Regions from separate parts of the Halalkalibacter flavus genome, predicted to be linked through region 2. Evidence: riboswitches for the same ligand, from Rfam matches in the RefSeq annotation. Region 2 holds a riboswitch; the other holds the start of a gene.
What was found. A riboswitch is a leader RNA that binds a small molecule or an ion and turns the genes downstream of it on or off. The one in region 2 is predicted to bind cobalamin.

Region 1 (4,324 bases), on a different contig from region 2:
GCGCTTTTTAACTTCTCAGTAATGTTTTCTGGACTAGTTGTTGGGATTCGAAGGTGAATTTGATGGTGTGTCGTATACTCCATCGTCCCTTCTCCAACCACTTCCGCAAGAGTCACCATCTGTTTAGGCGTAAATTGCTTATTTACAACACCCGGACTCACTGCTAATTCAAAAATAGAAACAACAGGATTATCTACCGTCTTCGTTCCTTTTATTTCAGTGGACCCATCTTTTACAATACTAAGAGCCTCTATAGCAAGTTCTAATGATGAAGCCTTAGGAATAACTTCTTTCTCTGCAGCAGCAGTAGCACTTGCTTCCACCTTCACAATTTCCATATCGTTTTTGCCTTGGTGCAGTGCCCAAGGTTCATTTTCATGTCGTAAACGCTCATGTGGCCTCAGCCGTTGTTCCGTTGTATTTAACGTATATTTTCGTTGATACCCCCTAGGTGTAATCATTTTTTTGTCATAAAGAAAAGTGGAGGAATTTCCAATCACAACTGTTGTAAGCATTCCGATATCGTAGTTCAACATATTTTCAAGATCTGTAATAACAATATGTTCTCTATCACGATAAGCACTTTTCACAAGACCAACTGGAGTTTTCGGTGATCGATATTCAAGCATTATTCTTTGAGCCTCCACTATCTGCCTCGTTCTCCGACCACTTTTAGGGTTATATAAACTAATCACAAAATCCGCTTGTGCCGCAGCTTCAATTCGCTTTTCAATAAGTTCCCATGGAGTTAAGTGGTCACTTAAACTAATCGTACATGCATCATGCATGATGGGAGCGCCTAGTAATGAGGCACATGAATTAATGGCGGATATACCTGGAATGACCTCAACACCTACTCCTGAATCTTCCGTCCAGCCTTTTTCTATTAATACTTCATAAACAAGTCCAGCCATACCATATACTCCTGCATCCCCACTTGAAATGACTGCAACTTTTTTTCCTTCTTCAGCAAGTCGAACCGCGGCTTGAGCTCGACTTACTTCTTCTGACATTCCTGTACTTATAATCTCTTGATCTGTTAATAGTTCTTGTATTAATTCAACATAGGTTTTATACCCAATAATACAATCGCTCTCTTGAATCGCTTCCTGTGCTCTTTTCGTCATATGTTCAAAACTTCCAGGCCCAAAACCGATAACAAGCAATTTCCCTTGCATTTTACATACCTCCCTCTATAAAGAACCTATTAGAATCTTTTCTAACATGGACAACCTATACTTTTGACTTTTCTACTTTCGAAACGCCCTTTATTCTCTCTGGAGTATCCGCACGTTTCATTTCATCATTTTCAAAGCTATAAATTAACGATTCTGCTAGGTCAACTGAAGGGTCAAGGTGATTTCTTATAATCGAACGTCCAATATCAGTTGAGGTAGCTGAGTACCAATTTCCTTCAGGGTAAACAATGACCACACATGCATCCTTACAGCGACCATTACACCGAGTCCGTGATGTATGTATATGTTGATCTAATTCCAATTCTTTTATCTCATCTCGAATGGCTAGAGTAATATCTTCCCCTTCCTTTCTCATGCAGCTAGATCCATTACAAATCAACACATGTTTTTTTGTACCTGTTAAATTCCAAGTAGTCATCTACCTATTCCCCCCATAGTCATTTATAGAAATTAAAAATGCACCCCTACCAATAGATAGAGGTGCAGAGATAAAAGACATACATAAAAGTAGAATCTATCACTACACTTCTCTACCTATGACCCGTAGGTATTGAAGCAAATTCAAACAAAAGGCAGGTCTCCTGACTTAGGTTCTTCATTTCATTGTGTCTTCCCGATTGACTCAGTGACTTTATACAATGAAATTCCCCATTACAGTGGCGGGACCGTGACGGATTTTCACCGTTCTTCCCTTTTAAGCATAACTAGTAGTTATACACCTTTGTTTACGATTGAATTTTAATATAAACCTAGTTAAGTCCTCCTTTTAAACAATAAAAATGCACCTCTATCAATAATCATTAGATAGAGGTGCGAAAAAAATAGCATACAAAAGATAAGTAGCATCTATTCCACACTTCTCTACCTATGACCCGTAGGTATTGAAGCAAATTCAAACAAGAGGCAGGTCTCCTGACTTAGGTTCTTCATTTCATTGTGTCTTCCCGATTAACCCAGTGACTTTATACAATGAAATTCCCCATTACAGTGGCGGGACCGTGACGGATTTTCACCGTTCTTCCCTTTTAAGCATAACTAGTAGTTATACACCTTTGTTTTTTTAAAAGTAAATTATCAACTTTTCGTATTTATTGTCTATTAAACTACTTCTAATAATTTTTAGCAAGTATAATTTCTTAAAAGGATTGTTAAAGTTCTTTCATTTAAACTAGTTAAACCTTACTAAACTTTGTTATTTTATCTAATTTCACATAGAAACGCATAGATGCTTTTAATAAAAAAATACTGAAACTTTACCTATAAAAATTGTAACACAGAAAATATTCGACAAAAATTAAGTCTTCTATTTACAAAGTAACAAAAGAAGGATAAAATACAAATCGTAATTATTACTATTTATCTCGAGGAATAACTCTTTTGTACCATAACTAACAATTACTGTTTAAAAGGAGAATTTATATAATGAAAAAGATTCCAGTTACTGTATTAAGTGGATATTTAGGTTCGGGAAAAACGACATTATTAAACCATATCCTAACGAATCGCGAAGGGCTAAAAGTTGCTGTTATTGTCAATGACATGAGCGAAGTGAACATTGATGCTAAGCTTGTGAAAAATAATGGATTTTCTAGAACAGAGGAAAAACTAGTAGAACTTCAAAACGGCTGTATTTGCTGTACCCTTCGTGAAGACTTAATGCAAGAAGTAGAGCGAATCGTTGATGCTGGAGACATCGATTACATCGTAATAGAATCGTCTGGAATTAGTGAGCCTGTCCCTGTAGCACAAACATTTACGTATATTGATGAGGAGCTAGGGATCGACTTAACGAAAAAATGTAAGCTTGATACAATGGTAACGGTTGTAGATGCGAATCGCTTTTGGGATGATTATGCATCAGGCGAATCACTACTTGATCGTAAAGAAGGGACAGATGAATCTGACACACGTGAAATTTCAGATCTACTAGTCGATCAAATTGAGTTTGCGGATGTAATTATTCTTAATAAGGTTGAAATGTTAAAAGAAGTCGATAAAAATGAGTTATTAGGGTTCATGAGGAAATTAAATGCAGACGCTGATATTATTCCAACCTCCTACTCTAAGGTAGAAATGTCTTCTATTTTAAATACAGGTAAATTTGACTTTGATACAGTGAGTCAATCTGCTGGATGGATTAAGGAATTAAATGAAGAACATACACCTGAAACAGAGGAATATGGTGTTTCCTCATTCGTTTATCGAAGCAGAAAACCATTCCATCCAGAGCGCTTAATGAACTGGTTGGAAAATTGGCCGGTTGATGTGGTACGAGCAAAAGGATTCATTTGGGTTGCTTCACGTAATTCTATGGCTGGATTGATTTCGCAATCAGGATCTTTAGTTACCATTCAAGGTGCTGGAGAGTGGGTTGCAGCCTATCCTGAAGAAGAAAGAAAGAAAGCCCTCCTTGAGGAACCTGAATTACAAGAAAAGTGGGACCCGGAATTTGGAGATCGAATGACCGAACTAGTTTTAATTGGTGTTGATATGAACCATAAAGAAATTCGCAACTCCCTTGACCATTGTTTACTAACAGATGGTGAGATGGATTCAGATTGGACTAAACTACACGATCCGCTTCCTCAATATGTAGAAGCATAAAAGATCATTTTATTTGAAAATAAAGCTGTTAAGAAGTTAATCTTAACAGCTTTATTTTTATTAAAATTGCACAGTACAATATATACAGTCATTGTTCGTTTCAAAAATTTCTTCAACTATACCATTTACAATTTTATAATACACTTTTTTATAATTTTTTCGAAACTTTCTTTACGATGTCCCCACTTTTTTCAACACCTAAAACTGTTCCTTTAGTTGGCTCAAACGCTCTCCCATTAAATACATGACTGACCTTGTCTTCTAATAAACTCCCTGTCATTAATGATTCAATAAATTGCGGAGCAGCGTTACTAGACATTTCCTTATACCAAATCCCATCAGGATAAGTAATTAGGACACATTTATCTTGACATCGTCCATTACAAAGCGTTCTTGATGTATGAATCATAGAATCTAAGCCTTTAGAACTTATCTCGTTTCTAATAGATTGCGTTAATTGTTCTGCTCCTTCTTTATTGCAGCTACTTCCATTGCAAATAAGAATGTGATGTTGTGTATCA
Region 2 (4,324 bases):
TTTGTTTCAACAGCCATCTTCCAAGCACTTCTATCACCCTTTCCGAATTCCCCATACATTGTCGCTTTTAGTATGAAATGGAATCAGAACAATTATGCGGTTGCAAGCTAACATTCTAAATAACATAATCAAAAAAACCTTCTGTTCCCATAAAAAAAGAACATAAGCATCAGCATGCTTACATTCTCAGTGCGTATGGACAGTCACAAGGATTTCTCCTCGCTCTAAACTAACATCTGACTTTATTAGTACAGGGTATGGATGAGGGTTTGTAAACCTAAAATCCGGTCCTCCCCACGAAACAGTTGCATCTCTGCCAGGAGCTACATAACCAATTTCTCTAGAATGCGTGTATCTTTCAACCATTTCTAAACCAGCCTTATCGACTGCATTAAACAACGTGGATGACGTTTGGCATATACCTCCTCCAATACCGATAACGAACTCTTTATTAACAATTTCCTTCGCTTCTTGATACCCCCGCTCTCTTGTTCTCTCTCCAACTGTTTGGTTAAATGAAAACGAGTCACCTGGACCTAAAACAACTCCTGAAATGGCCTCGGCTGATAATTTCACGTTTTGAGATCTCCCTGAAACGGCAGGGTTAAAATGTGTTTTAAATTCACCTATCGTTCGTTGATCAATCCCAACTAGATCTTCTTCTGAAACAGAAGGTGCAGTGACAGAAATCGGCATCACTAAATCTTTTGTTCCTGCTTCTAATTCTTGTAATTGGGCAACAAGCTCCTGCTCAGATAAAACCACTCGTTCTTTCCCTGGAGCAAATTCCCCATTTGGAAGGATGCGTGGATTTTCCATCGCTTTGTCTATTTGCATAGCTAACTCTCTAGCTAATTGTTGTAAAGCTTCTTTATCAAGCGAATGACTAAACATATATCCATAGTCATTTAGAACGACATCATGTTGTTGGTCATTCCATTCATCAATTAAATTAAGCTTCCAATATACAGGTTGTTTCCAATTCAATTCTGATTGAAAATAAGTAGAATGAGCAGCAACAGGTTTCGGTCCTTCAGCCGAAACATCATTGCTACACCCAGCTAATAATAAAAGAACAACAAGCCAACTTTTTTTCATCCCATATCCCCCTCTAACTTGTTCCAACACATTTACCAATATATGAGAGGAAATATGAATCATTCCAGGCAAATACACAATTCTTGTTAAAAATCGAGTACAAATCCCACTAAGCAATAGGAAGGCACGGAAAAAGGTAAAAACCAGAGACCACTGAAAAAAGGTGAAAACAGTACCTTTTTCAGTGGCCTTTCTAATAGTATGGCTTCATATTACTGCTCTTTCTTTCGCTTTCCTCCTTTAAAAACAATTGCACTTCTTTCATATTCTACATCCTTTACCCCAAGCCTAGCATTGACGACTCGGGCAATAGCAAAGAAATAATCCGAAAGCCGGTTTAGATATTTTAATACAATTGGATTCACCTCTGACCCGCGTTGTAGCCTTGTTACATAACGTTCAGCTCTCCTTGTAACAGTTCGGCACACATGCAGTGTAGCCGCGGCATCCGCACCACCAGGTAAAATAAATCTTTCTAATTCAGGAGCTTCTTCAACATAAACATCAATTCGCTTCTCTAAGAAATCTATCATTTCTTGTTTGGCTTTGTAAGGGTATTCTTTTGTCGCCCTTATCATCGCTAAATCTCCACCGCAATCAAACAATTCATGTTGAATTTTTATTAACTCCATTTTTATATCAGGAAACTGTTCTTCGTCCAACTGCGCCACAGCCTGACCGATAAATGAATTCAATTCATCTGTTGTACCGTATGCAATTACTCGAGTGTCATCCTTATCAAGCCTTCCTCCTATCACACTCGTTTTCCCCTCATCACCTGTACGTGTATATAACTTCATCTAACATCCTCCTTCATCCTATTATTATCTCATTAAAATATTACCCTTTTATGAAATCGCTTTTTTAACACGCTTCCTAAAAAATATGTACGTTCTATCCAAGATAGTAGTATTACCTGAGACGCTCCATTCATTTTAGTATACATGATTTTTGTATCCACATAAAAACACTAGATTTTCTAAATGTGAAAATAAAGAAACTATTGACAATCAACCACCTCTTAAGATAAAGTTTAAAACAATTTCATATGTTGAAAATAGGTACTTTGAATGTTGATTCAAAGTTTAAAAGGGAATCCGGTGAAAATCCGGAGCGGTCCCGCCACTGTAATAGAGGAGTTATTATGAATTGTCACTGGCCAATGGCTGGGAAGACCATGATGACGTTGATTCTAGAGCCAGGAGACCTGCCTATTTTAACAACACTGCTTTACCTACGGGAGATAGGGAGGTGTTAACAATATATCATTGATTTTTCTATGGATATCGTTACCCTATTTTCGGTAATGATATCCATTTTTTTCGTTTATAACATTATTTAGGAGGCTATTTCATGAAAACAGTTAAAAGCAGTAATTTAGGTTATCCTCGTATTGGTGAGAACCGTGAATGGAAAAAAACATTAGAATCATTTTGGGATTCTACAATCAGCGAGGAAATATTTTCCACACGAATGAAAAAGTACCGCCTGCACCACCTTCAAAAGCAAAAAGATAAAGGTATTGATTACATTCCTGTCGGTGATTTCTCTTACTATGATCATGTGCTTGATACGGCTTCTATGTTTGGATTAGTGCCGAAACGTTTTGCCCATACGTCAGGCCCTGTTTCTTTATCAACATATTTTGCCATGGCTCGAGGTACCCAAGGAGCACATGCATGCGAAATGACGAAGTGGTTTAACACTAACTATCATTACATCGTTCCAGAAATTGAAGATAAAGAACCCGAATTAGTTGAAAACAAACCGCTTCATGCATTCTTAGAAACGAAAAAAGAATTAAATATTATTGGTAAACCCGTTATTCTTGGACCTTTTACTTTCTTAAAACTAGCAAAAGGCTATAAAGAAGAAGAGTTTGCTAGCATCTTAAACAGTTTTGTTCCAGTATATACACAATTGTTGTCTGAACTTGCTGATGCCGGTGCGAAACTCGTACAAGTAGATGAGCCATATCTTGCTATGGATATAACAAACGAGGAAATGGAGATTTTCTCTAACCTTTACCGTGAAATTGTAACAAACGTACCCAATGTCGATATCTTATTGCAAACGTATTTTGAGTCCGTTTCTCACTATGAACAATTAGTACAAATTCCGGTTAAAGGAATTGGTCTCGATTTTGTATATGGCTATAAAGAAAACATTGATGCTATTGAACGATTTGGTTTTCCTGTAGATAAAGTATTAGGGGTAGGAATCATTGATGGAAGGAATATTTGGAGAAGCAATCTGCTAGAAAGTCATCAATTTTTAGATAGGCTTAACAAGCTTGTTCCGTTTAAAAATCAAATTCTACAACCATCCTCTAGCTTGCTGCACGTTCCTGTTTGTTTGGACCAAGAAACAGGGCTAGATCCAATTGTTAAAGAAGCTTTAGCTTTTGGCGACGAAAAACTTGATGAGTTACGGTTACTAAAAGAGGTGATAAATGACCCATCTCAGGCATCACAATCGTTATTGAACCGTCACCAACAGACGTTTGAAAAACTAAACCAATCAAATTGGCGTTTAAGAAAGGAAACTGCCGGGCTTCCTACAAAACGAACGAAGGAATTTCAGGAGAGATATCAATTACAAAACCAAAAATGGAATTTGCCTCTTCTACCAACAACAACAATTGGTAGCTTTCCTCAGACTACGGAGATCAGAAAAGCTCGATTTAAATGGAGACAAGGCGAACTATCAAATGATACATACGAGGCTAACATCAAGTCCATGATTGAAAGATGGATTCGCATTCAAGAAGAGTTAGATATTGATGTACTCGTACATGGAGAATTTGAACGAAATGATATGGTTGAATTTTTTGGTGAGAAGTTAAATGGATTTGCCTTTTCTAAAAATGGCTGGGTGCAATCATATGGATCACGCTGCGTTAAACCACCAATCATTTTCGGTAACGTATCACTCGATAAACCGATGACGCTTAATGAAACACTTTATGCTCAGTCTCTTACCGACCGTCCAGTTAAAGGAATGTTAACCGGTCCAGTTACAATTTTGAATTGGTCCTTTGTTCGTAACGATATCCCGCACAAAGAAGTGGCCTATCAAATTGCAGAAGCTTTACTAAAAGAAGTACAATCATTAGAAAATGCGGGAATTACCATGATACAAGTTGATGAACCTGCTTTAAGAGAAGGTCTACCATTAAAGAAAGAAAAACATGATGCGTATTTAAATTGGGCCGTTGAAGCCTTCC

Region 1: it holds a riboswitch for cobalamin, as region 2 does, so the genes downstream of both, SAY88_RS07210 ((2Fe-2S) ferredoxin domain-containing protein) here and metE (5-methyltetrahydropteroyltriglutamate--homocysteine S-methyltransferase) in region 2, are expected to answer to the same signal.

Annotation. Positions count from the first base shown of each region.
Region 1 covers NZ_JAWRVK010000008.1:21,142-25,465, forward strand. Annotated here, with positions in the region: gene cobJ (precorrin-3B C(17)-methyltransferase) at 1-1,178, opposite strand, end outside; gene SAY88_RS07210 ((2Fe-2S) ferredoxin domain-containing protein) at 1,234-1,617, opposite strand; cobalamin riboswitch at 1,754-1,935, opposite strand; cobalamin riboswitch at 2,085-2,268, opposite strand; gene SAY88_RS07215 (GTP-binding protein) at 2,622-3,803, shown strand; gene SAY88_RS07220 ((2Fe-2S) ferredoxin domain-containing protein) at 3,952-4,324, opposite strand, start outside.
Region 2 covers NZ_JAWRVK010000012.1:100,844-105,167, reverse strand. Annotated here, with positions in the region: gene SAY88_RS10395 (spore germination protein) at 1-10, opposite strand, end outside; gene SAY88_RS10390 (VanW family protein) at 187-1,098, opposite strand; gene SAY88_RS10385 (cob(I)yrinic acid a,c-diamide adenosyltransferase) at 1,311-1,898, opposite strand; cobalamin riboswitch at 2,140-2,327, shown strand; gene metE (5-methyltetrahydropteroyltriglutamate--homocysteine S-methyltransferase) at 2,452-4,324, shown strand, end outside.